DNA from 3 places in the Xanthobacter aminoxidans genome. Region 1 is predicted to be linked to each of the others. Evidence: predicted binding sites of a transcription regulator. Region 1 holds the regulator's gene; each other region holds the start of a gene.
What was found. The regulator PhoB, encoded in region 1, activates phosphate uptake and scavenging genes when phosphate is short. The targets are predictions, from matches to a motif close to TGTCATNNANCTGTCAT.

Region 1 (10,081 bases):
CGCAGCAGACGCGACCCGGAGCGAAGACGCAACCCACCCGCGTGGGCCGGTCGCACGAGACTGGCGAAAACCGCGATCAATCAAATATCCGGAGGGTCGGTTGTCGTAATGCCTTCTTGGAGGGGCGCGAGCATCGTCCTTCAATGGAAGGGCTGCCGGGCCGGGGCGATTCGCCACAGGCGGATGGCCGGACGGGCGGTCGCGAAATGCGCCGGGAAGAAGCAGCGGGGCCGTGTAGGATGACGCGAAAGGGAGGGCGCGCCAGAATGATGCCGGAAGGGCCATCGCAGGACGGTCGCGAGGCCGAAGGACGCCAGCCGGAGAAGCGCGACACGGAAAAGCCCGCCCGTGCGCCGCGCGCTGCCGAGAGGCGTGCGCCGGTTGCCGAAACGCCCGTGCTGACGCCCGCCCCCGCCGCGCCTCTGTCTGCGCCGTCCGGTCTCGCGGCGTCGGGTCTTGCGGCGTCCCTGCCTGCGATGTCCCTGCCCGCGGCGACGGCGACGACCACGGCCGCGCCAGCACTGACGCCCGGCCCCCTGCCAGAAATCGCGGCTGCCCCCGCCCCCATGCCGGACCTCGCCCCCACGATTGCCGGCGCGGCGACAGCCTCCCCGCCCGTGGCTGCGGCTCCCGTGCCCGCCCGTCCGTCACCCGCAGCTCCCGTGCCGACGCCGGTCGCTGCCCTGCCCCCCGCGCCGAACGGCCGGAGCGGGCGGCGGAGCCTCGCACTGGTGGGCGCCGTCGCGGCGGTGGTCATCGGCGGCGCCGCGGCGGGCGCGCTCGATCCGCTGCTGGCCATCCTGATGGCGGCGCTACTGGTGGCGCTCTGGCTGTCGCTGCGGCCGGCCCCGCCGGCGCCGGTGCCCGTGGTGACGCCTTTGCCGGCCGCGCCGCCCCCGGCGCGGGACTCGCAGGCCTGCGCGGTGGTGGCGGCGCTGCCCGAACCGGCGCTGCTGCTCTCGGCCGCCGGCAACATCATCACCGCCAACCAGCGCGTCGCCCTGGCCCTCGGCCCGACGCGGGTGGGCGATCCCCTGTCCTTCGTGGTGCGCGTGCCGGAGGTGCTGGACGCGGTGCGCGCCGCGGCGGCGGACGGCGTGCCCCGGCGGGTGGAGTTCGCCGAGCGCATTCCCCTCGACCGCTGGCTGGAGGCACATGTGGTGCCGCTCCGGCTGCACGTCTCTCCCGAGCGCGCACCCGACGCCGTGCTGCTCACCTTCCGCGACCTCACCCAGCAGCGCCGCGTGGAGCAGATGCGGGCGGACTTCGTGGCCAATGCCAGTCACGAGCTGCGCACCCCGCTGGCCTCGCTGTCGGGCTTCATCGAGACGCTGCAAGGCCCGGCGCGCAACGACACGCCGGCCCGCGAGCGCTTCCTCGCCATCATGGCGGCGCAGGCGCGGCGCATGTCGCGCCTCATCGACGACCTGCTCTCGCTGTCGCGCATCGAACTGAACGCCCACGTGCAGCCGCAGACCAAGGTGGACCTTGGCGCCATCATCGCCCACGTCTGCGATACCCTCTCCCCCCTCGCCCGCGACCGCGGGGTGGAGCTGGAGCAGGTCCGCGAGACGGCCGACCTGGAAATCCTCGGTGATCGCGACGAACTGATCCGCCTGTTCGAGAATCTGGTGGAGAATGCCCTGAAATACGGCGCCGCAGGCAAGAAGGTGGAAGTGCGCCTCGCCCGCGAGAACGGCACCGCCGTGGTGAGCGTGCGCGACTTCGGCCCCGGCATCTCGCCGGAGCACCTGCCCCGCCTCACCGAGCGCTTCTACCGGGTGGACGTGGCGGCCAGCCGTGACCAGGGCGGTACGGGATTGGGGCTCGCCATCGTCAAGCACATCGTGGCCCGCCACCGCGGCCGGCTGGGCGTGGAAAGCGAGCTCGGCAACGGAGCAATCTTCTCCGTGCGGATGGAAGCTTTGCCGAACCCGGAAAAAAACCTATAAAAGGCAAGGGCGTAAGCTGTCATGTCCATGTCACGGACGCGTCATAGAACCTTGGCGCGCCGGGGCTAAGAGTCCTGAGCCCAGTTGCCCCGGCTCCTGCCGGAGCGGCAACCGATTTGGCAAGGAGAGATATCGTGAAGCTCACCACCGCTCTCGGCGTGATCGCCGTAGCTGGCTCGCTGTTTGCCGGCAGCGCCCAGGCTGTCGATTTCACCGGCGCTGGCGCGTCCTTCCCCGCCCCCGTCTACCAATCCTGGGGCGCCAAGTTCAAAGAGAAGACCGGCGCGACGCTGAACTACCAGTCGATCGGCTCCGGCGGCGGCCAGAACCAGATCATCAACCGCACCGTGGACTTCGGCGCGTCCGACGCGACGGTCCCGGGCGAGAAGCTCGCGGCCAACAACCTGCTGCAGTTCCCGACCGTGATCGGCTCGGTGGTCGCCACCGTCAACCTCGACGGCGTCACCACCAACCAGCTCAAGCTCACCGGCCCGGTGCTCGCCGACATCTATCTCGGCAAGATCACCAAGTGGAACGACAAGGCCATCGCCGACCTGAACCCCGGCGTGACCCTGCCCTCGAACGCCATCGTTCCCGTCTATCGTTCGGATAGCTCGGGCACGACCGCGATCTTCACCTCCTACCTGTCGGCCGTGAGCCCGGACTGGAAGTCCAAGGTCGGCTCGGCGACTTCGGTCCAGTGGCCCACCGGCGCCGGCGCCAAGGGTAACGAGGGCGTCACCGGCACCGTCAAGAACACCAAGGGCGGCATCGGCTACGTCGAGTTCATCTACGCCGCCGCCAACAAGCTGGTCGTGACCCAGCTGCAGAACAAGGCCGGCAAGTTCGTCACCCCCGAGGTCGCCGGCTTCCAGGCCGCCGCCGCCTCCGCCGACTGGAAGGGCGCCAAGGACTTCGCCGCTTCCATGATCGACGCCCCGGCCCCCGAGGCTTGGCCGATCGTCTCCCCCACCTACATCCTGCTGCCGAAGAACCCGACCAACGTCGAGGCTTCGCGTGAAGTGATGAAGTTCTTCGAGTGGGCCTACACCAAGGAAGGCGCCGACATCGCCGAAGGCCTGCACTACATCCCGCTGCCCGCGGCGGTGGTCGAGCAGGTGAAGGCTGCCTTCAAGGCCGAAGTGAAGGGTCCGGACGGCAAGCCCGTCCTCTGATCTGAAGAAGATCGCGCCGCTCTCCCAGGAGGGCGGCGCTTTTCCATCAGGCGACAGGTCCGGTAGCGCACACGCATCGACAAGCCGGGGCAGGGGATAAAATGGACGCGACGGTGGACGGCATGCGGTCTGGCTCGGCAGAGCCCATCAGCAAGGCCAAGGGCACGGGACGGATCGCCGATCCGATCTTCGTCACCCTCCTGTGGGCGAGCGGCATCTTCGTCCTCATCCTGCTCGGCCTCATCATCGCCGAGCTGTTCAAGGGCGGCCTGCCGGCGCTCCAGCACTTCGGGCTCGACTTCATCTGGTCGTCCGCCTGGAACCCGGTCACCGAGAATTTCGGCGCCCTGGTGATGATCTACGGCACGCTGTTCTCCGCCATCATCGCGGTGATCGTGGCGCTGCCGCTCTCCTTCGGCATCGCCTTCTTCCTCACCGAGATCGCACCCCAGCCGCTGAAGCGGCCCGTCGGCGTCGCGGTGCAGCTTCTGGCTGCCGTGCCCTCCATCATCTACGGCATGTGGGGCTTCTTCGTCGTCGTCCCGCTGATCGCCGCTTATGTGCAGCCTCCGCTGATCGACCTGTTCGGCGACCTGCCGGTCATCGGCGCCCTGTTCGCCGGCCCGCCGCTCGGCTCGGGCATGCTCACCGCCGGCCTCATCCTCGCGGTGATGATCCTGCCCTTCATCACCGCCATGTTCGTGGAGACGCTGGAAAGCGTGCCGCCCATGCTGAAGGAATCGGCCTACGGCATCGGCGCCACCACCTACGAGGTCTACAAGAACGTCTCGGTGCCCTACGGCAAGACCGCCATGGTGGGTGCCATCATGCTCGGCCTCGGCCGCGCGCTGGGCGAGACCATGGCCGTGACCTTCGTCATCGGCAACGCGACGCGCCTGTCCGCCTCCCTGTTCGCGCCGGGCGCGACCATCGCCTCCACCATCGCCAACGAATTCCCCGAGGCCCCGATCGGGTCGCTGAAGCTCACCTCGCTGCTGCAGCTCGGCTTCATCCTGTTCGTGATCTCCTTCATCGTCCTTGCACTGTCCCGGGCGCTCGTGCGCTCGCGGCTCGACTGACCGGGAGCTTCAGAACCATGGCTTCCCTCGCCGCGCGCCGCGCCACCGACCGGGCCGTCAAGGCCATCTCCACCGGCTTCGCCGTCTTCGCCCTGTTCCTTCTCGGCTGGATCCTCTGGACCCTGCTCTCCCGCGGCCTGCCCGCGCTGGGATTGAACGTCTTCACCCAGGTCACCAAGCCGCCGGGCCAGGGCGGCGGCCTGCTGAATGCCATCGTCGGCTCGCTGATCCAGATCGGCATCGCCATGGCCATCGGCGGCCCCATCGGCATCTTCTGCGGCACCTTCCTCGCCGAGAACGGCAAGGGCACCAAGGTCGGCGCCGCCGCCCGCTTCGTGAACGACATCCTGCTGTCGGCACCGTCCATCCTGGTGGGCCTGTTCATCTACACCCTGCTGGTGGTGCCGCTCGGCGGCTTCTCCGGCTGGGCCGGCTCCATCGCCCTGGCGATCCTGGTGATCCCGGTCATCGTGCGCACCACCGAGGACATGCTGAACCTCGTGCCCGTCGGCCTGCGCGAAGCCGCCTTCGCGCTTGGCGCGCCGCAGTGGAAGGTGGTGATGTTCATCACCTGGCGCGCGGCCCGCGCCGGCATCGTCACCGGCGTGCTTTTGGCCATCGCCCGCGCCGCCGGCGAGACCGCGCCGCTGCTGTTCACCTCGCTCGGCAACAACGCCATGTCGACCGACCTGTCGAAGCCGATGGCGAGCCTGCCCATCGCCATCTACCAGTTCGCCGGCAGCCCGTTCGACGACTGGGTCTCGCTCGCCTGGGCCGGCGCACTGCTCATCACCGTGGGCGTGCTGGTGCTCAACGTGGCGTCCCGCCTCTTCCTGGCGCGGAGCCACTAGCTCCCGCCGCCGCCCTTTCCATTTCCTCCGAAGCAAGGCCAAGGCCCAAGCGAGGACAAGATGACTTCAGCCGTCGATCCCACCTTCAATCTCGCCTCCGCCGTGGGTGCCAAGCCGGACGCGCCGCCGGCCCCCGCCAAGATCAAGGTGGAGAACCTGCAGTTCTACTACGGCAGCAACCATGCGCTGCGGAACATCAACTTCGAGGTTCCCGAGAAGCGCGTGACCGCCATGATCGGCCCGTCGGGCTGCGGCAAGTCCACGCTGCTGCGCGTGTTCAACCGCATGTTCGACCTCTACCCCGGCCAGCGCGCCGAGGGCTCGGTGCTGTTCGACGGCGTGAACATCGTCGGCAAGGAGCTGGACCCCACCATCGTGCGCACCCGCATCGGCATGGTGTTCCAGAAGCCCACGCCGTTCCCCATGTCGATCTATGACAACATCGCGTTCGGCGTGAAGCTGCACGAGAAGCTCTCCAAGGCACAGATGGACGAGCGCGTGGAATGGTGCCTGCGCAAGGCCGCCATCTGGGACGAGACCAAGGACCGCCTGCACACCTCGGCGCTCGGCATGTCCGGTGGCCAGCAGCAGCGCCTGTGCATCGCCCGCACCATCGCGGTGAAGCCGGAAGTGATCCTGCTCGACGAGCCCACCTCGGCCCTCGACCCGATCTCCACCTCGAAGATCGAGGACCTGATCGACGAGCTGAAGCAGGAATTCACCATCGTCATCGTCACCCACAACATGCAGCAGGCCGCGCGCTGCGCCGACATGACCGCCTTCTTCTATCTGGGCGAGCTGATCGAGATGGCGCCTTCCGACGTGATCTTCACCAATCCGAAGGAGATCAAGACGCGCGACTACATCACCGGCCGCTTCGGCTGACGGATTGAAGGATCACTGAGATGCCGGATCATATCGTCGCCTCCTTCGATCAGGAGTTGAAGGAAATCGGCCGCAAGGTCGTCGAGATGGGCGGGCAGGCCGAGCGCCTGGTCGCCGACAGCGTCACCTCGCTCATCCGCCGCGACAGCGCCCTCGCCCAGAAGGTGGTGCTGCTCGACGCGACCGTGGACCAGGTGCAGCGCGAGATCGAGGACCGGGCCATCCTGGTCATCGCCAAGCGCCAGCCTGTGGCCATCGACCTCAGAGAGATCGTCGCGTCCATCCGCATCGCCAACGACCTCGAGCGCATCGGCGACCTCGCCAAGAACGTGGGCAAGCGCGTCATCGCCATCGAGGGCGAGTATCACCCGGCGAAGCTGGTGCGCGGGGTGGAGCACATCTCCGACCTCGTGCTCGAGCAGCTCAAGGAAGTGCTCGACGCCTACGCCGCCCGCAACGAGGCGAAGGCGCTGGAAGTGTGGGGCCGCGACGGCGCCATCGACACCATGTACACGTCCCTGTTCCGCGAACTCCTCACCTACATGATGGAAGACCCGCGCAACATCTCCGTGTGCACGCACCTGCTGTTCTGCGCCAAGAACATCGAGCGCATCGGCGACCACGCGACCAACATCGCGGAAATCGTCTACTACATGGTGACGGGCCAGAACCTGCCGGAGAGCCGCCCCAAGGCGGACGCCTCCAGCGACACCACCCTGCCCTTCCCGGGCCGCACCACCACCGTTCAGAGCTGATCCACCAGACCTGAAGACGGGGCGGAGAGCCCCGATAGTGACGGATAGACCAAAGTGCCGGCGCGTATTCTGATCGTCGAGGACGAAGAGCCGTTGACCCTCCTGCTCCGCTACAATCTGGAGTCGGAGGGTTACGGGGTCGAGAGCGTGGGACGCGGCGACGAGGCCGAGACCCGGCTGCGCGAAAGCGTGCCGGATCTCATCATCCTCGACTGGATGCTGCCCGGCCTCTCCGGCATCGAACTCTGCCGGCGCCTGCGCACCCGGCCGGAGACCGAGCGCCTGCCCGTCATCATGCTCACCGCCCGCGGCGAGGAGACCGAGCGGGTGCGCGGCCTCGCCACCGGCGCGGACGACTATGTGGTGAAGCCCTTCTCGGTGCCCGAGCTGCTCGCCCGCGTGCGCGCCCTGCTGCGCCGGGCCAAGCCCGAGCATGTCGCCACCCTGCTGCGGGCCGGCGACATCGAATTGGACCGCGAGACCCATCGGGTCCATCGCGCCGGTCGCGAGATCCATCTCGGCCCCACCGAGTTCCGCCTGCTCGAATTCCTGATGCAGAGCCCCGGCCGGGTCTTCTCCCGCGAGCAGCTGCTCGACGGCGTGTGGGGCCAGGACGTCTATATCGACGAGCGCACGGTGGACGTGCATGTGGGCCGCCTGCGCAAGGCCATCAACCGCGGCCGCCAGTCCGACCCCATCCGCACCGTGCGCGGCGCCGGCTATTCCTTCAACGAGATGTTCGCCCGCGCGCACTGAGCGTTGCTTCGCTGAGGCGGAGAGCGGGCTTTTGGGGCGTTGCGCCTCAGCATTAAAAGGCACCGTCATGGCCGGGCTTGTCCCGGCCATCCACGTCGTGCCGCTGGCGCTACTGCCCGAAATCTATTCCCAGCCGAACCGCGTGGATGCCCGGGACAAGCCCGGGCATGACGGCGGGATTCGAAAGGCGGCCACCGAAAGAAGCGGCGGCGACCTTAACCGAAACGCCCCCCTCACCCCGTCCGGACCCCCAAAAGCCCAAGCGCCTGCTTGGCCGCGCGCTCGCCGGAGAGCCAGGCGCCGCCCACCGTGCCCCACAGCGTCTCGTGGGTGTGCTCACCGGCGAAGACCAGCCGGCCGCCCACCGTCTCGGTGAAGGCGCGGCGCATGTTGCCGAAGCCCGGCAAAGCGCAGGAAAAGGCGCCCAGCGCCCACGGCTCCTTGCTCCAGCGGGTGGCGAATACCTTGCCGACGCGCGCGGCGGTATCCGCGCCGAATTCATGCGTCAGCGCCGCCTTCACGAAGGACGCCGCTGCCTCGGGCGGACTGTCGGCGAGGCCGGCAGCCACGTCGCCCCCCACTTCAAGGCTGTAGAGGTCTGTGCCGCCGATGCGGGCGCGCAGGGCATAGGCGCGCGGGCCGTCGGCGCGGAAATAGACCAGTTCGTCGGCGCCGAGATTGCCGGGATTGCGCGGCAGGCGGAAGCCGATGTGGTCCAAGGCGCCCAGCGTGATCTTCTCCACCGCCGTGCGGTAGCGCTGCGGCAAGGACGGGCCGATGCGCAGCTTGCCGGCCGCAATCAGGCTCGGCGGCACGGCGACGATCACCGTGCGCCCGGTCACGCTGCCCTTGTTGGTCTGCACCGAGACGAGGCGCGGGCTGAGATCGATGGAGCGCGCCACCACCTCGAGCCGCACGGTCAGCGGACGGGCGAGCTGCGCCACCAGCGTGCCCACGCCCTGCCGGCAGATGTCCTCGCTCTCGCGCTCGTCGAAGCGCGAGACATCCACGGTGGAGACCTGATCCAGTTCCTTGGCGCAGTTGAACGGGCCGAGGACGAAGCGGGCGCTTGGCCCCCAGGGTCCGAGATCCGGCAAGGCGCGGGAGGCGGCCATGTCGCGGTTGGCATCGCCGGCGGCGACGATGGCCCGCTCGCCACGGCGGACCGTGGCGATGAAATCCTCATAGTCGGTATCACCCGCCTCGCGCCCGCCCACATAGAGCCGGCCGCCATCGGGCGCGCGATAGATGTCGAGACCTTCGGCCCGGCCGAAGGCGGCCATGGGGCGCGCCGCCGGCATGTTGAGCCGCGCCGCGCCGAGGTCGAACGGCACGCCAAACTGGGTGGTGTCCGTCACCGTGCGGCCGCCCACCTGCTTGCCGGCCTCCAGCAGCACATAGCTGCGCCCGGCCTCGGCGATGCGCCGCGCGGCGGCGATGCCGGCCGCGCCCGCACCGATGATGACGACGTCCGCGTCAGTCTGCTGGCCGAGCGCCCGCGAGGTGGCAAGGCTCATGCCCACGAGCGGCGTGGCCGCCAGGGCAACACCACGGGCGAGCAGCGCGCGGCGGGAAAGAGGGGGGCGATCGGGTTCGGTCACGGCCGGAACGCTACCATGGGGCGTGCAACGGAGCGAGAGGGCAGACCGCCCCGCAGGTAAATGCGCGACACCACGCACTTTCCCGCCGGATCGCCCCCAACCTTCGCAAAATTGTAAGCCGGCATGTGGATAAAGGGGCGCGTGGCCGGCGCGGCTTCGCTCGCGCTCGGGACATGTCGGGGGAGACCCATGAAGGATCCGGTTCAGAAGACCATCGGCTACAGGCTCACCCACACGGCGCGCCTGCAGAAGGCGCTGTCGGCCCGTCTCCTCGCCGGCCTCGGGCTGTTCCCGGGACAGGAATCCGTGCTGAAGCTTTTGTGCGAGGCGGACGGCCGCACCATGGGCGACCTTGCATCCGCGCTGCGGGTGCGCCCGCCCACGGCCTCCAAGACCATCGCCCGCCTCACCACCCAGGGGCTCGTCGAGCGCCGCGCCACCGATGGCGACGGCCGGCTCGTGCGGGTCTTCCTCACAGATGCGGGGCGCGAGCGCGGCGCCTCCATCGATCATGTGTGGGACCAGCTGGAGGCCGAGATGGTGGTTGGCCTCGACAGCAAGGAGAAGAAGCGGCTGCGCAAGCTCCTGCGCAAGGTGGAGAAGAACCTCGCCTTGCGCCTCGGTGCCGACGGCGGCCTCGACGACGAGGCCGAACCCGGCGACGAGGACGAGGACGCCTGAGAGCCGCAGACGCCCCCTCCATCACCGTCACCCAGGCCTGCCCTCGACTTTCCGCCTTGCATCCGGCGCATGGAGCGGTGCGGCACTATGCACCGCGCCGGGCTTTTCTCCCGGCCGATCCCGCGCTATGCCTTGTCCGATCGGTTTTCAATCGATTAAAAACACACCGGCACAGCCGCCGCGCCAACGGCAGAATCAGGATCGCCGGCCGGATCGGCGACGCACCGGGGGAAACATGTCCAACGCCATCGATCTCAACGACCGCTTCGCCATCGTCACCGGCGGCGCGCAGGGTATCGGCCGCGCCGTGGTCGAGCGCTTCATCGCCTCCGGCGCCCGCGTCGCC
Region 2 (10,081 bases), on a different contig from region 1:
TGACCTTCGATCCCAAGCACGACACGCTGGATTTTTCCGGCCTCACGGCGGGCGACGTCGCCATTGCCGAGGCCAACGGCTCGGTGGTGATCTTCCTGCCCAAGTCGCAGCAGACCTACATCCTCGAAGGCGTCAGCCTCGCAGACCTCTCCATCGGCAACATCAAGGGTGCCGACGGCGCGCTCCTCGCCGAGTGGAGCGGCGCCCTCACCGCCGCCGATACCACGGGCAGCGTGAGCGCCAAGGCCAGCCTTGCCACGTCAGCCGGCGCGACGGACGGCACCACCTACGGGGTGGGCTGGCAGTGGAACACGCAGCAGGTGATCTCCTTCGACCCCGCCCACGACAAGCTCGATTTCGGCTGGCTCCAGCCGCAGGATTTCTCGCTGGCCGAGGTGAACGGCTCCCTCGTCATCATTTTCGCCGCCAACCAGCAGACCATCACCCTCGAGGGCGTGACCCTCGCCGACCTCACGCCGGACGACATCATCGGCAAGACCAGCTTCGTCACCGATGCCTGGGCCGAGGCCATCGCCGAGGCCAAGGGGGAGACGACCGGCAGCGGCACGACGGGCGCGACGCCGCCCCAGGTGATCGAGGCGCCGGACTGGTCCTCCGACACGGTCTATACGGCGGGCGATCAGGTCACGGTGGGCCATGTGGTCTACGAGGCCAAGTGGTGGACCCTCGGCAGCGATCCCGAGCACGATTACGGCCCCACCGGCTCCGGCCATGTCTGGACCAGGGTCGGCTACTCCGATCTCACCCCCGTGGCCCCCGAGACGCCGCAGGATGTCCACGCCGCCACCACCACCGAGACCTCCGTGACCCTGACCTGGGATGCGGCGGAGGTGTTCGGCGTCGGCACGGTTTCACAATACGCCATCTATCAGGACGGCGAGCTGATCGGCACCACCGACCAGCGCAGCTTCAAGGTGGCGGGGCTGGACGCGGACACGCCCTACAAGTTCAGCATCGTTGCCGTGGACGAGGCCGGCGCCTCGCACCCCTCGTTGGCGATTTCCGTCACCACCGATCCCGTCGGCACCGATGCGACGGACCATCAGGTGTTCTCGCCCTACGTGGACCTCTCCGTGGTCTCGAGCGCGGCGGACCTGATGCAGGACGTGAGCGAGGCCGGCATCCACGCCGTCACCCTCGCCTTCGTGGTGGGCACCGGGAGCAACGAGATCGGCTGGGCCGGACTCGGCTCCGGGAACACGCTCGCCGACGGCAGCTCGGTCGCCTCGGTGGTCCAGGATCTGAAGGCCCATGGCGTGGACGTGACCATCTCCTTCGGTGGCGGTCATGGGGAAGAGCCGGCGCTCTACTACACGGATGCCACCGCGCTCACCGCCGCCTACCAGTCGGTGATCGACACCTACGGCGTGAAGTCCCTCGACTTCGACGTGGAGGGCGACGCCCTCACCAACGACGCCGCCAACGCCCTGCGCAACGAGGCGCTCGCGGCGCTGGAGAAGGCCAATCCCGACCTCTCGGTCTCCTTCACCCTGCCGGCGCTCCCCACTGGCCTGACGCAGGACGACATCAAGCTGCTGGCCGACGCCCATGCCGCCGGAGTGGAGATCGACACCGTCAACCTCATGGTGATGAACTACGGCGCGGGGATTGATTCCGGCGACATGGGGCAGGATGCCATCGACGCCGCCGAAGCCACCATCGCCCAGCTGCATGATCTCGGCATCGACGCCAAGGTGGGCATCACCCCCATGGTCGGCATCAACGACGTGCAGAGCGAGGTCTTCACCCTGCAGGATGCGCAGCAGCTGGTGGATTTTGCGGATGGCAACGACCACATCGCCTCGCTCGCCATGTGGTCCCTCGGCCGCGACCACGGGGATGTGGTCGGCCACATGACCTACGACAACAGCGGCGTGGCCCAGCACGACTGGGACTTCGCCAAGATCTTCGCGACCGTCTGATAGGTGCGGAAGACGGCCGCCTACGGCGTCTCGAACACCCGCCCCTCGCCGTCGCCCTCGCTCCGCTCGGAGCGCGGCGACAGTGTCCGGCGGAAGGCGGCGGGGGTGGCGCCGAAGCGGGCCTTGAAGGCGCGGCCGAAATGGGAGCCGTCGGCAAAGCCGAGGTCGGCGGCGATGCGGGCGGCGGAAAAGCGCGTGTTGGCCAGCATCCAGCGCGCATGGCGCAGCCTGAGCGCCAGATAGCTCTCCTGCGGGCTTTCCCGCAGGCGGTCCGCGAACAGCCGCTCCAGCTGCCGCACGCCGACGCCGAGGGCGTCCGCAATGTCGGCGATGGCCAAAGGCTCGGCGAGGTTCTGCTCCATCAGCAGCAGGGCGCGGGAGACGCGCGCGTCGTCCACCGTCCCCTCCGCCCGGCGCGGGGCGGGCTGGGCGCTCTCGGCCGCGCGGGGGCGGTCGATGAGGAGGATGTTGAGCGCCTTCTGGGCCGTGGCAGCGCCGAGATGCTCGGTGACGAGGCGGGCGGCAAGGTCCGCCACGCCCGCACCGCCGGAGCAGGTGATGCGATCGCCATCCACCACGAACAGCTGGTCCGCCACCGGCACGAGGGTGGGGAATTCGTCTAGGAAATCGCGGTAGTGATACCAGCTCACGCAGCATTTGCGCTGCGCCATGAGCCCCAGCCGGCACAGGAGGAACGAGCCGGTGCACACGCCGATGAGCGGCACGCCCGCCGCCGCCGCGCGCCTGAGATAGGCCGCCAGAGGGTCGGCCTGCGCCGGCACCCCGCGCAGCAGCCCGCCCACCGCCACGATGTAGTCGAACGCCTTCGGGTCCAAGAGGTCCGCGGTCGGCTGGATGTCGATGCCGCAGGACGAGCGGACGGGGCGCAGATGCGGGCTCATCACCTGCCAGGAGCAGTCGATGGGGCGGGAGCGGTCGCCCTTGTCGGCGGCGAGGCGCAGCATGTCCACGAAGCTGGAAAAAGCCGTCAGCGTGAAGTTGGGCAGCAGCACGAACCCCACCCTGAGCTTGGCGGACGGGCCGGGACGGGTGGAAAGAACGTGTCGCATCTGTTCCAGACGAAAGTCGCAAGGGGACGAGCAGGCGCCCCCGCCGGCAAGCATGATGAAGCTTCGCCCCGCCCTGGATGCGGGTCAAGTGACGCGCGACAAGTATTTGAAAAAGCGGTAGAATAATTGCACCGTTCCCGGAGGGAGACGGATGACCAGCGTGTTCGACCTGTTCAAGATCGGCATCGGGCCGTCCTCGTCCCACACCGTGGGGCCGATGGTGGCGGCGCGCCGCTTCCGGGAGGCGCTCCCCGCTGGCACCGCCTGCATCACCGCCGAGCTGTTCGGCTCGCTGGCCTGGACCGGCAAGGGCCACGGTTCCAACCGGGCCATCGCGCTCGGCCTCATGGGCGCGCGGCCGGAGACATTGGACCCGGACGACGTGCCGGCGCTGGTGGCGCGGCTCTTCATCCGCAAGTCCATCGAGGTGGAGGGCGCCCGCATCGCCTTCGATCCCGAGGCCGATCTCATCTTCGATTTCGACACGCTGATGCCGCTGCATTCCAACGCCATGCGCTTTCGCGCCTATGACGCGGACGGCGCGCGGCTCGACGAACGGGTCTTCTATTCCATCGGCGGCGGCTTCGTGGTGGCCGAGGGCGAGCCGCGCGAGCCGGAGGCGGTGGAGGTGCCCCACCCCTTCGCCACGGCGTCCGAACTCCTCTCCGCCTGCGCCCGCACGGGCCTCACCATCGCCGGCCTGCAGATGGCGAATGAATGCGCGCTGCGCCCGGCGGAAGAGGTGGAGGAGAAGCTGGACGCGATCCTCGCCGCCATGTTCGCCTCCATCGATCGCGGCCTCGCACAGGACGGCACCCTGCCCGGAAGCCTGCGCGTGCGGCGGCGGGCCAAGGCGATCCGCGACCAATTGGAGGCGGACCGCCACGCCAATCGCCGCCCGCCGCACGAGATCATGGATTGGGTCTCGGTCTTCGCCATGGCGGTGAACGAGGAGAATGCCGCCGGCGGGCGCATCGTCACCGCCCCCACCAATGGCGCGGCGGGCATCGTACCGGCGGTGCTGCGCTATGTGCGCGACATCTGCCCGGACACCACCCACGCCCAGCTGCGCGCGTTCCTGCTGACCGCCGCGGCGGTGGGCGCGCTCATCAAGCGCAACGCCTCCATCTCCGGCGCGGAGGTGGGCTGCCAGGGGGAAGTCGGCTCCGCCGCCGCCATGGCCGCGGCCGGGCTCGCCTCAGTTCTGGGGGCGAGCCCGGCGCAGATCGAGAATGCGGCCGAGATCGCCATGGAGCACCATCTCGGCATGACGTGCGACCCGATCGGCGGGCTGGTGCAGATCCCCTGCATCGAGCGCAACGCCTTCGGCGCCAACAAGGCCATCGCCGCCGCCTCCCTCGCGCTGCGGGGGGACGGGGTGCATTTCGTCTCGCTGGATCAGGTCATCGAGACCATGCGCCAGACCGGGGCGGACATGCAGTCCAAATACAAGGAGACCTCCCAAGGCGGTCTCGCGGTGAACGTCCCGGAGTGCTGAGCCGCCCCCCTCTCCCCATGCGGAAGAGGGGCGGGGCGAGGGGTGTCCGCGCCCTTTGCCATGACGCCGGGAAAACCGGGGAAGCCCCCATGCCCACCCCCGTCTCCCGCGACGGGAGAGGGACATCTGCGTCCGAATGACCCCCAAACGAGGAAACCGCCCATGACCCTCCACCTCTCCCCTTCCCCGGTCTCCCCCGCCCCGTCCGGCGACGCCGCCGTGTTCGATGCCATCCGCGCGGAGCTTCGGCGCCAGCAGGATCAGATCGAGCTGATCGCCTCCGAGAACATCGTGTCCGAGGCGGTGCTGAAGGCGCAGGGCTCGGTGCTCACCAACAAGTATGCCGAGGGCCTGCCGGGCAAGCGCTACTACGGCGGCTGCGAGCATGTGGACGTGGTGGAGGAGATCGCCATCGACCGCGCCAAGGCGTTGTTCGGGGCGGGCTTTGCCAATGTGCAGCCCCATTCGGGCGCGCAGGCCAATGCCGCCGTGCTGATGGCGGTGCTGAAGCCCGGCGATACCCTGCTCGGCATGTCGCTGGCGGCCGGCGGCCATCTCACCCACGGGGCGCCGCCCACCCTTTCCGGCAAATGGTTCAACGCCATCGGCTACGGTGTCGCGCCGGCCACCGCCCTGATCGACTACGAGGCGGTGGAGCGCCTGGCGCGGGAACACCAGCCCAAGCTCATCATCGCCGGCGGCTCGTCCTATCCGCGCATCATCGATTTCGCCCGCTTCCGCGCCATCGCCGATCAGGTGGGCGCGCTGCTGATGGTGGATGCCGCCCACTATGCCGGGCTCATCGCCGCCGGGGCCTATCCGTCCCCCTTCCCCCACGCCCATGTGGTGACGACCACCACCCACAAGACCCTGCGCGGCCCGCGCGGCGGCATGATCCTCACCAATGACGAGGCGCTGGCGAAGAAGCTCAATTCGGCTGTTTTCCCCGGCCTGCAGGGCGGCCCGCTGATGCACGTGATCGCCGCCAAGGCGGTGGCGTTCGGCGAGGCGCTGACGCCCGAGTTCCGCGCCTATGCCACGCAGGTGGTCGCAAATGCCCGGGCGCTGGCGGCCCGGCTGTCGCAGCGCGGCGCGGCCATCGTCTCCGGCGGCACAGACAGCCATATGGTGCTGGTGGACCTCAGGCCCTTCGGCGTCACCGGCAAGGCGGCGGAAGCGGCGCTGGAGCGGGCCGGCCTGACCTGCAACAAGAACGGCATTCCGTTCGATCCGGAAAAGCCGGCCGTCACGTCCGGCATCCGCCTCGGCACCCCCGCCGGCACCACGCGCGGGTTCGGCGTCGCCGAGTTCGAGACGGTGGCCGACCTGATCGCCGACGTGCTCACCGGCCTCGCGGCCAACGGCGCCGAAGCCAACGGCAAGGCCGAAGTCGCGGCGCGCGCGACCGTGCGCGACATCTGCGCCCGCTTCCCCCTGTATGCGGGGATGTGAGGGGCGATGCACCGTTTCCTCCCCTCTCCCCTCGCGGGAGAGGGGCCGGGGGTGGGGGGGGCGGGCCTTTCCCGAAAGCGGCGGCTCGTCCCCTGTCGGCGGAATCGCCCCCCGCAATGGGAGCGAGGGTAGCCGTGGAGCGCCCTCGCCCCGCCATTGCGTCGGCGGCGGGGGTTGCGCATGGTGGCGGCCCATGGATGCCGCAGAGTGAGCGCATGAGCCTGCTTTCCGCCCGAGATCTTGCCGCCGATATCCGTTCCGGCCGCACCACGCCTGAAGCCGTGCTTGAGCAGGTCGCCGCCGCCATCGCCGCGCACGAAAGCGAGGTCGGGGCCTTCGTGACGCTCGATCTCGATTCGGCCCGCGCCGCCGCCCGCGCGCCCGGCCTCGCCGCGACGCCGCTCTCCGGCCTGCCGGTGGGGGTGAAGGACATTCTCGACACCCGGGACATGCCCACCACCTACGGCAGCCCCATCTATGCCGGCTACCGCCCGCGCACGGATGCGCCGGTGGTGGCCATGACGCGCCGCGCCGGCGGCGTCGTCGTGGGGAAGACCGAGACCACCGAATTCGCCTTCCTCCAGCCGACGCGCACGCGCAATCCGCGCCGCCTCACCTTCTCCCCCGGCGGCTCCTCGGCGGGTTCGGCTGCGGCGGTGGCGGCGGGGATGCTGCCGCTGGCGCTCGGCACCCAGACCGGCGGCTCGGTAATCCGCCCGGCCGCCTTCTGCGGCGTCACCGGCTACAAGCCCACCTTCCGCCTGCTGCCGACGCTGGGCATGAAGACCTTCTCCTGGCATCTCGACACCGTTGGCCTGTTCGGCGCGCGGGTGCGCGACGTGGCCTTCGCGGCCGATGCCATCGCCGGACGCGGCCTCGACATCGGCGAGGAGACCGCCGAAGCGCCGCGCATCGCCATCGTGCGCACCGCCCGCGCCAGCGCCGCCTCGCCCGACGCCCATGCCGCGCTGGAGGCCGCCGCCCGCGCCGCCGAGGCAAGGGGCGCCCGCATCTTCGATCTGGAATTGCCCGAGGCGCTGGAGGCGGCCGACGCCATCCACGGCACGGTGCAGGATTTCGAGGCGGCGCTCTCCCTCGGCGACGAGCTGGACTATGACGGCGACCGGCTCTCGCCCCTGCTGCGCGGCCATCTCAAAGCCGCCCGCGCCATTCCGCCCGACCTTTATGACGGCGCGCGACGCACCGCCAAGCGAGCGCGGCATGCGCTGGGGGACGTGTTCGCGGAGGTGGATGCCATCCTCACCTTCTCCGCCCCCGGCCCCGCGCCGGAGGGATTCGCCACCACCGGCTCGGCCATCTTCAATCGGCTGTGGACGCTGATGGGGTGCCCGGCGATCAATGTGGCTGGGCTCTCCGCCGCCAACGGCATGCCCGTGGGTGTGCAGGTGGTGGGGCGTTTCGGGCGGGATCGGCAGGCGCTGGCCGTCGCGAGCCTCGTGGAAGCCGCCATTACCGCCTGACATGCAGTATTCCACCGCAGCCGACCGTGCGCCGCAGCGGAAGGGAAAGCGTAGAAGGGGGCGTGACTTGGCGCGCGCCGCACTGCGGAAAGTCATGCGCTGCAATAGTTTGCAGCGGCGATGCAGCACAACTTACCTCTTTCCGCATTTTGAGAGTTTGTTAAAGTTCTCTCAAGATCGACCCTGCGAGGCATAAGGTGACACTTGGCCATCTCCTCACCGTGATCGAGACGTGCGCGGCCTTCGGCTTCGTTGGCGCTGTGCTGCTCGGTCTGGTCTGAGGTCAGGACCCGCCACCGCCCTCATGGGACCCGAGAACAGCAATAACCGGGGTCCGGTCGATCGAAGGCGCCGGGGAGCCAACCTCCCCGGCGCCACTCGTTCCAGGTCCGGAAACACGGGCAGTCGCGCCACCGGATACCGCCGCCCCTTCTGCCTGCCCTTCATGACACGTCGTTGACATCGCCGCGGGCACGACCGCGCGCGCCGTCACAAACCGCCTGTCACAGTCGCGGAGACGCGACCGTTGACGGCGCCTTGGCCGAACGGCGCAGCGCTTGGCGCAGCATCGTCACATGGGTGTTGCGGAGCCGCGCTATCCAACCTCCCGACGCGCTGGTGTGGATCGCCTCGGCTCAGGCTGATCGATTCTCCGCCGGCCAGTGATCGAGACCGCGCTGTCCGGCCGGCTTGCCCTGCAAGCGGGCCGGCGCGTGCTCTGGGAGCCTCCGGATGCTGGTGATCGAGGGCCTCACCCGACGCTTCGGCGACAAGGAGGCCGTATCCAACGTGAACCTCGCCATCGGCCAGGGCGCCTTCGTGGGCGTCATCGGCCGATCCGGGGCCGGCAAGTCCACCCTGCTGCGCATGGTCAACCGCCTGCAGGACCCCTCTTCCGGCCGCATCTCCTTCGAGGGTCGCGACGTCACCGCCCTCAAGGGCCACGCGCTGCGCCAATGGCGCGCCGAGGCGGCGATGATCTTCCAGCAGTTCAATCTGGTCGGCCGCCTGGATGTGCTGACCAACGTGCTCATGGGCCGCCTCGCCACCGTTCCCGCCTGGCGCGCCCTCACCAAGAGCTGGAGCGCGGATGACCGGGCCATCGCCCTCTCCGCCCTCGACCAGTTCGACATCGCTCCCCTTGCCGCCCAGCGCGCCGACAGCCTCTCCGGCGGCCAGCAGCAGCGCGTCGCCATCGCCCGCGCGCTGGCGCAGGAGCCGGCGCTGATCCTCGCCGACGAGCCCATCGCCTCGCTCGATCCGCGCAACACCAAGATCGTGATGGATGCGCTTTTGCGCATCAACAAGCACTTCGGCATCACCGTGCTGTGCAACCTGCACTCGCTCGACCTCGCCCGCACCTATTGCGACCGCCTCGTGGGCATGGCGCAGGGCCGCGTGGTGTTCGACGGCGCGCCCGCGGCGCTGACCGAGCAGGTGGCGCACGATCTCTACGGCCTGGAGGCCGGCGAGGTGATGGACACGCCCGCGCGGCGTCCCGTCGCCGCCGACGACGGCATCCCCGAAGCGGCCGCGCTCGCCTGAGCGCGTGCCTTCCGCGCCGACCCGCGACCGCGACCGCGGGCCGGCCGACCCTGCTTGCCCAGTTTCGATTTCGTCCGACAGGAGCACGAGACATGCTGAACCGTCGTAGCCTGATCGCGGCCGCCGCCGCGCTCGTGATGTCCGCCGGCGCCGCCGCCGCGCAGGACTGGAAGGCAAAGTATCCCGAGCTGGTGTTCGCGGTGATCCCCGCCGAGAACGGCAGCGGCGTGACCGATCGCTACCAGCCGCTCATGGACTATCTCACCAAGCAGCTCGGCACCAAGGTGACGCTGCGCGTCGCCAACGACTATGCCGCGGTGATCGAAGGCCAGCGCGCCGGCAACATCCACATGGCCTATTACGGTCCCTCCTCCTTCGCCCGCGCGCTGATGACCGGCGCCAAGATCGACGCCTTCGCCATCGAGGTGAATGCGGACGGCACCAAGGGCTATCACTCGGTGCTCTATGTGAAGGCCGACAGCCCCTACAAGTCCATCGAGGACCTGAAGGGCAAGAACCTCTGCCTCGTCGATCCCAACTCCACCTCCGGCAACAACGTGCCGCGCTTCGCCCTGAACAAGATGGGCCTCAAGCCCGACGACTTCTTCGGCAAGGTGGTCTACGCCGGCTCGCACGAGAACGCGGTGATTGGCGTGCAGCAGGGCACCTGCGACGCCGCCTTCAACTGGTGGAACGACGAGAACGAGTCCAACCTCCGGCGCATGGAGCGCAAGGGGATGGCGAAGTACGGCGACTTCCGCATCATCTTCAAGTCCGACCAGATCGTGAACTCGCCCTACGCCTATCTCTCGGACCTGCCGGCCGACCTGAAGGCCAAGATCCGCGACGCCTTCTTCTCCATCGAGAAGAACGACAAGGCCGCCTTTGACAAGATCTATGAAGGCAAGAGCCAGCTCTGGCAGCCCATCGACAACGAATCCTACGTGGGCATCATCGAGCTGAACAAGTTCGTCGACGAACTGCGCAAGAAGAAGAGCTGAGGCTGACGCCTCCCGGCGAAGAGCGCGCGTCATGCCCGGGCTTGTCCCGGGCATCCACGTCGGGCCGCATGCGCGATGTTCCGCGGTGGCT
Region 3 (10,081 bases), on a different contig from region 1:
TGCGAGCAGACGGATTTCCTCCTGTTCTTCAGCCGGCCCGGCGGGCTCATGGTGCTGGAGGCCCTCTTCGAGGCCGCCTTGTCCTCCCCCGATGGCCGGGAGTGTCCGTTCGTCTTCGGCGACGTGGCCCATCGCTTCGGCCTTTCGCGCTCCCACGTGCGCGGGGTGATGCAGGATGCGGAGGCGGCCAGGTTCATCCGCCTGCACGGCCGCGGCGGGCGGGCGGTGGAGATCCTGCCCCGGCTCTGGCGCAGCGACGCCATCGGCCACGGCGTCGGCGCCCGGCTGCGCGACATCGCCTTTCTGCGCGCCTCGGCTGAGCTGGCCCCGCAGCCATGCGCCCCGGCGGAACCTGCCGATAGGGTATGGGTGAAGCAGGCGTGATCGTGCGTGCCGGGCGGACGCATCCGCCCGTCAATAGACGCAAACTTTGCCGTCCATCACGCCCACGGCCCCGATAATAATCTGCGCGGCGCCGCATCAGGGGGTGGCTGCCGATCTCGCACTCATCGGGGCCGCAGATGTTTTTTCCGTGCCGGCTGGCGCGGGGCGTTATCGTCGCCGCAGCCTGCCTCCTCGCCTCGGCCGCCGGGGCCGACGAGGCGCCGCCCGTCTGGGCCTATCCCATCGCACCGCCGGACACTGTGCCGCCCAAGGACGACGGCACGGTGCGCCATGTGCCGGGCAGCAGCCGGGGCTATACGCTGACCGAGATCCGCGACCTCTTCGTGGCCCGCGACTGGTTTCCCGACGCCCATCCGCCCATGCCCGCCGTGGTGGCGGAGGGGCGCCACCCCGATACCCGGCCCTGCGGCGTATGCCACCGGCCCGAGGGCGTCGGCGGGCCGGAGAATGCGAGCCTCGCAGGCCTGCCGGCCGACTACATGCTGCGGCAGATCGATGACTTCCGCAGCGGCGCCCGCTCCACCGGGGTCAAGGCGCGAACCCACGTCTTCCGCATGATCGCCGCCCTCAGGAGCCTGAGCGAGCAGGAGATCGCCGAGGCCGTCACCTATTACGCCGCGCTGAAGCTGCCGCCGCGCATCCATGTGGTGGAGACCGACACGGTTCCCGCGAACACTGTCCCCTCCTGGTACTACACGCCGAAAAAGGACGGGACATCCGAGCCGCTCTCCGGCCGCATCATCGAGATGCCGGACGACGAGGAGAATTTCGTCAACCGCGATTACCACGTGACCTTCACCGCCTATGTCCCGCGCGGCAGCGTCGCGCTGGGCGAGCGCATCGCGAATGAGGGGCTCGGCGCGCGCATCCCGGCCTGCGTCGCCTGCCATGGCGAGGGACTGAAGGGCATCGGCGACATCCCGCCGCTCGCCGGCCGCTCGCCGTCCTATCTCGTGCGCCAGCTCTACGAGTTCAAGCACGGCCTTCGCAACGGCCCCTTGGCCGCGCCCATGCGCGCGAACACCGAAGAGATGAGCGAGCCGGAAATGGTGGCGCTTGCCGCCTATGCGGCGTCCCTGAAGCCCTGATTGCCCCGAAAGACTGGAGAATAGCCATGCGCATGAGGACCTTCATTCCCGCTGTCGTTGTGGCGCTCGCTGCGTGCAACGCCGGCGCGGCCCTGGCCGCGGATACGCTCGGCGCCCGGCTCGTGGGCGCGTGGAAGATCGTGAGCGTGTACGACGCGTTCACCGACGGGTCGCGGCGCGACACCTGGGGGCCGGGGGCGCAGGGCCTCGTCGTCTTCACGCCCGGCGGCCAGTTCAGCGCCATCATCGTCGGCCGGGACCGGACGGCACGGGCCGGCGGCGTGCCCTCCGAGCCGGTGGGGCCTGCCATGGCCTATGCCGGCGCCTACAGCGTCGACGAAGTGGCGCACACCTTCTCCACCGCGGTCTGGCAATCGACCTTTCCCCAATGGCAGGGCCAGACCCTGCTGCGCACCATCGAGGCGCTCGACGGGGACCACCTGAAGGTCAGGGCGGCGCCCATCACCGATGCCTCCGGCCGGCAGTTCGTGCCGCATCTGGAGCTCGATCGCGTGAAATGACGCGGGCCTCTGGCCCCTGCCGGGCGCCTGTTCGGTTTTCAACGGAATCCCACCAGCTAGGCGATGGCGCGACCACGCCGGGCAATCCTCCGATGGATGGTGGGCAACTGGCGCGGCCCGCCGGCGCTCCTCCCCGCAGGGGAGCGTGAAGATCCCGGCGTGACGACCTCCCGCCATCCGGCGGCCGCGCCCTTTTCCCGATTCCTGCTGGCGGTATCATGAGGGGTAATCAGCAAGCTTAGACTTGTCATTCCGCACCGCCGGAGCCCCGCATGGCTGACCATAGGCGATTTCGATCTTTCCCTTTAAGGTGATTGCGCGGAGGAAAAGATTCGCGTCGAAGCTCAGGGGCGGCTCGATCCGTCATGAGCTCCAGCGGAGTGTTGCGGTGACCGGCCGGCATTATGATTTCTTCGCCGACCTGCTCGACGGCATGGACATGGGGCTGTGCCTCTTCGATGCGGACGACCGCTGCCTGTTGTGGAACAACACATTCCTGAAGTTTTTTCCGGAGCATGACGGCCACGTCCATGTGGGCGAGCCCTATGAGGCGAACCTCCGGCGCTTCTACGCCGCCCGGCTCGATGCTTCGGAGCTGGCCAACATCGAGCGCTACATCCGCGACGGGGTCCTGCGGCATCGGACGCAATCGCGCGCCTTCGTCTTCGACCATCGCGGCCGGCGCCTGCGCGTGAATGCCTTGACGGACTCCGATGGTAACCGCGTCCGCATCTGGCAGGCGCTCGTGCAGGAGCCGGCAGAGGCCGAACGGAGCGACGCGCAGCGCGGCTTCTCCATCGACCTGCTCGACCATATTCCCGACGGGGCCATGGTGCTCGACCAGAACGACCTCATCATCGCCGCCAACGACGAATTCCGCCGGCTCTATGGCGTGCGTCCGAGCGAGACCGTGGTCGGCCAGCCGTTCGCCGCCGTGGTCCGCCGGGCCTGGGCGGCGGCCGGCCGGCCCGACGAGCAGCTGGAGCCCGGGCTTCTCGACAACATGCGCTTCGCCGGATCGCCGTTCGAGATCGAGCTGCCGCGCGATCAATGGCGCCGTGTCATCGCCCGTCGCACCAGCGACGGCATCGGGTATTTCACCCATTCGGACATTTCCCTCCTCAAGCGCCAGCAGGCGGACCTGCTGGTGGCGGAACGCCGGGCGTGGGAGGGGGAGCGGCGCTATCGCCTGCTGGCGGAGAACTCGACCGACGTGATCGCCGCGATCTCCGGTGACCGGACGATCCGCTTCATGTCGCCGGCCTGCAGCCGCATTCTCGGGTGGGGGCCTTCGGAGATGCTCGATCGCGACGTGATCGATTTCCTCCACCCCGATGAGCAGCCCATGTTCCTGGCGGCGCTCTGCGCCGGCGAGGGAAGCGGTCTTGGCCGCAGCGCCGCTTTCGTGTGCCGGGTGCGTGCCCGCCATGACGACTGGGTGTGGATGGAAGCCTCCATCGGAGCGGTTCAGGAGACGACGCTCGACGGAGCCGACATCGCCTTCATCTGCTCGCTGCGCGACGCCCGCGAAAGGGTGCTCGCGGAGCGGGCGCTCAAGCGGGCGCACGAGGAGCTGGCGCTCATCGCCGGCAGCGATCCGTTGACCGGCCTTGCGAACCGGCGCCGCTTCGAGGCCATCTTCGATGAGGAATGGCACCGGGCGGGACGCGAGCGGCTGGGGCTGTGCCTGGCGATGGTGGATATCGATCGCTTCAAGGCGGTCAACGACACTTTCGGGCATCTCGCCGGGGACGAATGTCTCAAGCGGGTGGCGATGGTCATCAAGGCCAATCTCCCGCCCGGAGCCGGGCTGGCGGCCCGCTATGGCGGGGAAGAGTTCGTGCTTCTGCTTCCCAATGCCTCCGGAGGGCAGGGGCAGGCGCTTTGCGAGCGCATCCACAACGATCTCAAGCGGGAGCCGTGGTCGGCGGTGGCGCCGGGCCTCGACGCGGTGACCGTCAGCATCGGCCTCTGCATCGCGCGGGCCCCGCAGGGGGCCAGCATGGCCGGGCTGATCCGCATCGCCGACGAGGCCCTCTACAGGGCCAAAAGCTCGGGGCGGAACTGCACGGAGGTACAGCATGCCGTCTGAGGATGGCTGCTTCGCCGGAAGGTCACGCGGGCGTCATCCCCCCTTGGCAAGGTCGCGCGCCTTTCTCCACAATTGAACCGCGCCGAGCCGCGCTTGCGCCCGTCCGCGTCCAGGAGGTGTCGATGAATCGCCGCGAACTGCTCGCCGGAACCGCCGCTTCTGCCGGCCTCGCGCTGGTGCCGGGCCTCGCCCTTGCGCAAGGCGCACCGGTCCAGATCACGTTCTGGCACGCCATGGCCGGCCCCCTCGGCGACGAACTGAAGCGGCTCTGCGACGCCTTCAACGCCGTCCAGAAGGCGGTGGTGGTGGAACCGGTGTTCAAGGGCACCTATCCCGAGACCATGACCGCGGCCATCGCCGCCTTTCGTGCCGGCAAGGCGCCGCATCTGGTCCAGATGTACGAGGTCGGCACCGGCTCCATGCTGGCCGCCGGCGCGGCGGTGAAGCAGGTGTGGCAGCTCGCCGACGAGACCGGCGTCCGGCTCGATCCGGCCATCTACATGCCGGCCGTGCGCAGCTACTACAGCCTGCCGGATGGCCGCATGGCCTCCATGCCGTTCAATTCGTCGACGCCCATCATGTGGTGCAACAAGGACCTGTTCGAGCGCGCCGGCCTTGATCCCGAGCGGCCGCCGGAGACCTGGGAGCAGGTGGTGACGGCGGCCGAGGCGCTGCGGTCCAAGGGCGGCGCCAAGGTGGGCATGACCACCGCGTGGCCGACCTGGGTGCATCTGGAATGCTTCGGCGCCATCCATGATGTGCCCTTCGCCACCAAGGCCAACGGCTTCGAGGGGCTCGACGCCGAGCTGGTGTTCAATTCCCCGCCCATGCGCAGCCACATCACCCGCCTTCTGGAAATGGCGAAGGCGGGCACCTTCACCTATGCCGGCCGCGGCGCCGCCGGCGACAGCCTCTACCCGGCCGGCGACACGGGCATCTCCTTCAACTCGTCCGGGATCCGCGCTGCCGTGGTGCGCGACGCCCGCTTCCGCCCCATGGCGGCGCAACTGCCCTATGACCCGGCGGTGCGGGCCACACCGAACAATTCGATCATCGGCGGCGCGAGCCTGTGGACCATGACGGCGCCCGACCGGTCGGCGGCGGAATACAAGGCCGTCGCCAGCTTCCTCGCCTTCCTCGCCCGGCCGGACACCGATGCGTCCTGGCACCAGCGCACGGGTTATGTCCCGGTCACGCTGGGCGGCGCGGGCCTCTCGCTTGCCCAGGGCTACTATGCCCGCAATCCGGGCGCGGACATCCCCATCCGCCAGCTCAACCGCGGCGAGGTCACGGTCAATTCCAAGGGCTTGCGCCTCGGGCGGCTGACCGAGATCCGGGCCATCGTCGAGGAAGAGTTCGAGACGGCCCTGCAGGGCAAGCAGGACGCCGGCGCCGCCCTCGACACGGCCGTGGCACGCGGCAACAAGGTGTTGCGCGAGTTCGAGAAGTCCGTATCCAGATAGGTCCTGCGGAGCACGGCCCGGACATGGAGCGGCGAACGATCTTTCCGGGCTGGACGACGCCCGCGCTGCTGCTGGTGCCGCAGATGGCGCTGACCGTGTTGCTGTTCCTGTGGCCGACGGCGGTGGCGGTGCGCGCGAGCGTCATGCGCGCCGATCCGTTCGGCCTCAGCGAGACCTTCGCGGGCCTCGACAATTTCACCGCGCTCTTCACCGATCCGCTCTATCTCGCCGCCATCGGGCGCACATTGGTGTTCTGCGGGGCGGTGACGGGGCTGGCGCTCGGCCTCGCGGTCCTGCTGGCGGTGTTCGCCGACGCGGACATCCGCGGGCGGGGCGCCTACCGGGCGGCGCTGGTCTGGCCCTATGCGGTCGCGCCGGCGGCCGCGGGCGTGATCTGGGCGCTGCTGCTCCATCCGCAGATCGGCGGCGTCGCCGGCCTCCTGAAGCATCTCGGCATCGCCTGGAACTACAAGCTGAACGACACGCAGGCCATGATCGCCGTGGTCGGCGCCTCCGCGTGGCGGCAGGTGAGCTACAATTTCATCTTCGTCCTCGCGGGCCTCCAATCCATCCCGCGCACCATCATCGATGCCGCGCGGATGGACGGGGCGCGTGGCTGGCGGCGGTTCCGCACCATCCTCCTGCCCATGCTCGCACCGACGCTCGCATTCCTGGTGGTGGTGAACCTCGTCTATTCCGCCTTCGAGACCTTCGGCACCATCGAGGCCCTGACGCAGGGCGGACCGGGCCGGGCGACGCAGACCCTGATGGTGAAGGTCTATCGCGACGGTGTGGTCAATCTGGACCTCGGGGCTTCCGCCGCCCAGTCGGTGGTGCTGATGGCCCTCGTCATGGGGCTGACGGCGCTGCAGTTCCATTTCCTCAGGCGGCGGGGCGAACGATGAAGGCGCCGGCCCTGCGCTCCCCGATGCGGGGACATCTCTTGGCCCACGCGGTGCTGCTCATGGGCACGGCCCTGTTCCTGTTGCCCATCTGGCTGGTGTTCGTGGGATCGACGCTGGACAGCGGCGCCATCAACCGGGGCGATATCGGCCTCCTGCCGCGCCTCGAAGGCCTCGCGATCTACCCGCGCCTGCTTTCGCCCGCGCCCGGCGGGGTGCCCGTGTGGCGCATGCTGGCCCTTTCCTTCGCCATGGCGCTCGCCATCGCCGCCGGCAAGATCGCCGTCTCGCTGCTCTCGGCCTATGCGGTGGCCTTCTTCCGCTTTCCCGGCCGCATGCTGTGCTCCTGGCTGCTGTTCGTCACCCTCATGCTGCCGGTGGAGGTGCGCATCATCCCCACCTTCGCGGTGGTGGCGGATTTCGGCATGGTGAACACTTTCGCCGGCCTCGTCCTGCCGCTCACCGCCTCGGCGACGGCGACCCTGCTGTTCCGGCAGGCTTTCGTGCTGGTGCCCGACGAGTTGGTGGAGGCCGCCCGCATGGACGGGGCCGGTCCCTGGCGGTTTCTCCGGGACGTGCTGATCCCGCTGTCGCGCACCAACATGGCGGCGCTGTTCGTCATCCTGTTCGTCTACGGCTGGAACCAGTATCTGTGGCCGCTGGTGGTGGCCACCGACCCGCGGCTCGACACCATCACGGTGGGGATCGTGCGCATGATCGGCCCGGAATCCCGCACCGCCTGGAACGAGGTGATGGCGACCGCCATCCTCGCCATGCTGCCGCCCACGCTGGTGGTTCTGGCCATGCTCAGATGGTTCGTGAAGGGCCTTACGGAGAGCGAACGCTGATGGCCGGGCTGGTCCTCGATCAGGTGCGCAAGAGCTTCGGCCGCACCGAGGTGCTGCGGGGCATCGACCTCGATGTGGCGCCGGGCGAAATGGTGGTGGTCGTCGGGGCGTCGGGCTGCGGCAAGTCCACGCTTCTGCGGCTCGTCGCCGGTCTGGAGCAGCCGAGTTCCGGCCGGATCATGCTGGATGGCGAGGACATCACCGCGCGCGATCCCGCCGCGCGGGACATCGCCATGGTGTTCCAGCACTATGCGCTCTATCCGCACATGAGCGTGTTCGACAACATGGCCTATGGGCTGAAGGTGCGCCGCCTGCCGCGCGCCGAGATCGCCGCGCGCGTCGAGGAGGCCGCCCAGATGCTGCACATTTCGCCGCTGCTGGGCCGCAAGCCGCGCGAGCTGTCCGGCGGCCAGCGCCAGCGCGTCGCCATCGGCCGGGCGGTGGTGCGCAAGCCGCGCCTGTTCCTGTTCGACGAGCCCCTGTCCAGCCTCGACGCGCGGCTGCGCACCTCCATGCGCGCCGAGATCAAGCGCCTGCAACGCCGCCTTGGCGTCACCAGCCTCTATGTGACCCACGACCAGCATGAGGCGATGAGCCTCGGCGATCGCATTCTGGTGCTGAACGAGGGCCGTCCGGCGCAGCTCGGACCGCCCATGGAGATCTACGCCCGCCCGGCCGACACCGCCGTGGCGGAGCTGATCGGCGATCCGCCCATGAACCTGCTTCCCGGATGGCTCGACGCCAATGGCCGGGTGCGACTGGAGACTGGCGACACGGGGCACGGACGGCCGGTGCTCGTGGGCATCCGGCCCGAGGATGTGGCGGGCGGGCACCCCGACGGCGACGGGCTGGTCCTGCGCTTCACCCCGGACACGGTGGAGCCGATGGGCGCCGAGGTGCTTCTGGTGGGGCGCCTCGACACCGGCGCCGCATTCTCGGTGCGCACGCTGCCGGCGAGTTTCGCGCTGGGGTCCCGCCTCGATTTCCATTGCCCGGCGCAGCGGCTGCACCTGTTCGATCCGGGTTCGGGGCAACGCATCGGGCCGGCCGGTCCGGTGGCCCGATGATGCGCCGCCCCCCGGCTCACCCGGTGTGCGCGCCGGTCGCGTCGGGGTCTTGCGAGCCATCCCCGGCCTTCGGTGCGGGAATGCGGAACCAGGCCACATAGAGCGCCGGCAGGAACAGGAGCGTCAGCACCGTTCCCACGATGATGCCGCCCATCATGGCGTAGGCCATGGGCCCCCAGAACACCTCGCGGGCGATGGGAATGAGGCCGAGGCTCGCCGCCGCCGCCGTGAGCATGATGGGCCGCATGCGGTGCTCCGTCGCCTCCCGCACCGCCTCCCACGGCGGGTGGCCCTCGGCCCGCAGATGCTCGATCTGGACGATCAGGATCACCGAGTTACGGATGAGGATGCCGATGAGCGCCAGCACGCCGAGGATGGCGACGAAGCCCAGCGGCGCGCCGCTCGGCACCAGCGCGGCGACCACGCCGATGAGCGCCAGCGGGGCCACGGCGAACACCAGCACCAGCCGCTGGAAGCTCTGGAGCTGGATCATCAGGATGGTGGCCATGATGAACAGCATCAGCGGCATCACCGCGAGGATGGGGGCCTGGCTCTTCTGGCTCTCCTCCACCGCGCCGCCGATGACGACACTATAGCCGGGCGGCAGCTTCGTGTTGAAGGCCGCGACGGCGGGCGTGAGCTGCTCCACCACCGTGTTCGGCTGGACCGCATCGATGATGCCGGCCTTCGCCGTGATGGTCGGCAGCCGCGAGCGCCGCCAGATGGTGGGCTGCTCGATCTCGTAGCGCAGGGTCGCCACCGCCGCGAGGGGCACGGAGCGCCCGCCCGAGCCGGGCAGCTGAAGGTCGCGCAGGGTCTCGATGGACTGGCGCTCCTGCGCATTGGCGCGGCCGAGCACGGTCACGAGATAGATGTCGTCCCGCACCTGGGTGATGGCCGTGCCGTCCAGCACGCCGTTGAGCGCGCCGGCGATGTCCTCGGAGGTCACGCCCAGCTGGCGCGCCTTGTCCTGGAGCACGTCCACCTTGATGACGCGGGCGGGCTCCATCCAGTCGAACACCACATTGCCGAGGTGCGGATTGCTGCGCATGACGCTGGCGAAGTCGAGGGCGATGGTGCGCACCTTCTGGATGTCCGGCCCGCTCACCCGATACTGCACCGGGCGGCCGACCGGCGGGCCGATGTCGAGGAAGTGCACGAAGGCGTCGGTGCCCGGCATGGTCTTGTCGAGATAGGCCTGGAACTGCCCCCTCAGCCGGTCGCGCTCCTCCAGCCCCTTGGTGACGATGATGGTCTGGCCGAACGCCACGTCCGCCGGCTGCACGTCCACCGGCAGCACGAAGCGCGGGGCGCCCGTGCCCACATAGGTGGACCAGTGGTCGATGTCGGGATTGCCCTTCAGCGCCTCCTGCTCGAAGCGCGCCATCTGGGCGTTGGTCTCGGCGATGGAGGCGTTCTGCGGCAGGTTCCAGTCGACGATCAGCTCGCGGCGGTCGGACGACGGGAAGAACTGCTGCTGGACGAGGCCCATGCCGGCGATGGAGAGGATGAAGACGAGCAGTGTCACGCCGATGGTGGTCCAGCGCCACAGCATGGCGCGCTTCAGGATCCAGGCGAACGCACGGGCGAAGCGGCCGCCGCCTTCCTGATGATGCGGCAGGCTCTTCGGCAGGATGGCGACGCCGAGCAGCGGGGTGAACAGCACCGCCACCAGCCACGACACCAGCAGCGACA

Region 2: a site for PhoB is predicted at 7,890-7,906, ahead of phnC (phosphonate ABC transporter ATP-binding protein). Genes of this name have one in related genera too.
Region 3: a site for PhoB is predicted at 4,127-4,143, ahead of ugpB (sn-glycerol-3-phosphate ABC transporter substrate-binding protein UgpB). Genes of this name have one in related genera too.

What each region holds. Positions count from the first base shown of each region.
Region 1 covers NZ_JBAFUS010000004.1:2,692-12,772, reverse strand. Annotated here, with positions in the region: gene V5F74_RS18795 (ATP-binding protein) at 477-1,952, shown strand; gene pstS (phosphate ABC transporter substrate-binding protein PstS) at 2,087-3,127, shown strand; gene pstC (phosphate ABC transporter permease subunit PstC) at 3,229-4,206, shown strand; gene pstA (phosphate ABC transporter permease PstA) at 4,224-5,057, shown strand; gene pstB (phosphate ABC transporter ATP-binding protein PstB) at 5,118-5,942, shown strand; gene phoU (phosphate signaling complex protein PhoU) at 5,963-6,697, shown strand; gene phoB (phosphate regulon transcriptional regulator PhoB) at 6,752-7,453, shown strand; gene V5F74_RS18760 (flavin monoamine oxidase family protein) at 7,687-9,054, opposite strand; gene V5F74_RS18755 (MarR family winged helix-turn-helix transcriptional regulator) at 9,244-9,735, shown strand; gene V5F74_RS18750 (SDR family NAD(P)-dependent oxidoreductase) at 9,971-10,081, shown strand, end outside.
Region 2 covers NZ_JBAFUS010000002.1:268,665-278,745, reverse strand. Annotated here, with positions in the region: gene V5F74_RS10285 (fibronectin type III domain-containing protein) at 1-1,943, shown strand, start outside; gene V5F74_RS10280 (GlxA family transcriptional regulator) at 1,964-3,013, opposite strand; gene V5F74_RS10275 (L-serine ammonia-lyase) at 3,165-4,511, shown strand; gene glyA (serine hydroxymethyltransferase) at 4,674-5,963, shown strand; gene V5F74_RS10265 (amidase) at 6,185-7,444, shown strand; gene phnC (phosphonate ABC transporter ATP-binding protein) at 8,177-8,989, shown strand; gene phnD (phosphonate ABC transporter substrate-binding protein) at 9,082-9,990, shown strand.
Region 3 covers NZ_JBAFUS010000001.1:1,794,741-1,804,821, reverse strand. Annotated here, with positions in the region: gene V5F74_RS08270 (hypothetical protein) at 1-384, shown strand, start outside; gene V5F74_RS08265 (c-type cytochrome) at 522-1,493, shown strand; gene V5F74_RS08260 (lipocalin-like domain-containing protein) at 1,520-2,014, shown strand; gene V5F74_RS08255 (diguanylate cyclase) at 2,403-4,106, shown strand; gene ugpB (sn-glycerol-3-phosphate ABC transporter substrate-binding protein UgpB) at 4,229-5,569, shown strand; gene V5F74_RS08245 (ABC transporter permease subunit) at 5,593-6,474, shown strand; gene ugpE (sn-glycerol-3-phosphate ABC transporter permease UgpE) at 6,471-7,319, shown strand; gene V5F74_RS08235 (ABC transporter ATP-binding protein) at 7,319-8,386, shown strand; gene V5F74_RS08230 (efflux RND transporter permease subunit) at 8,403-10,081, opposite strand, start outside.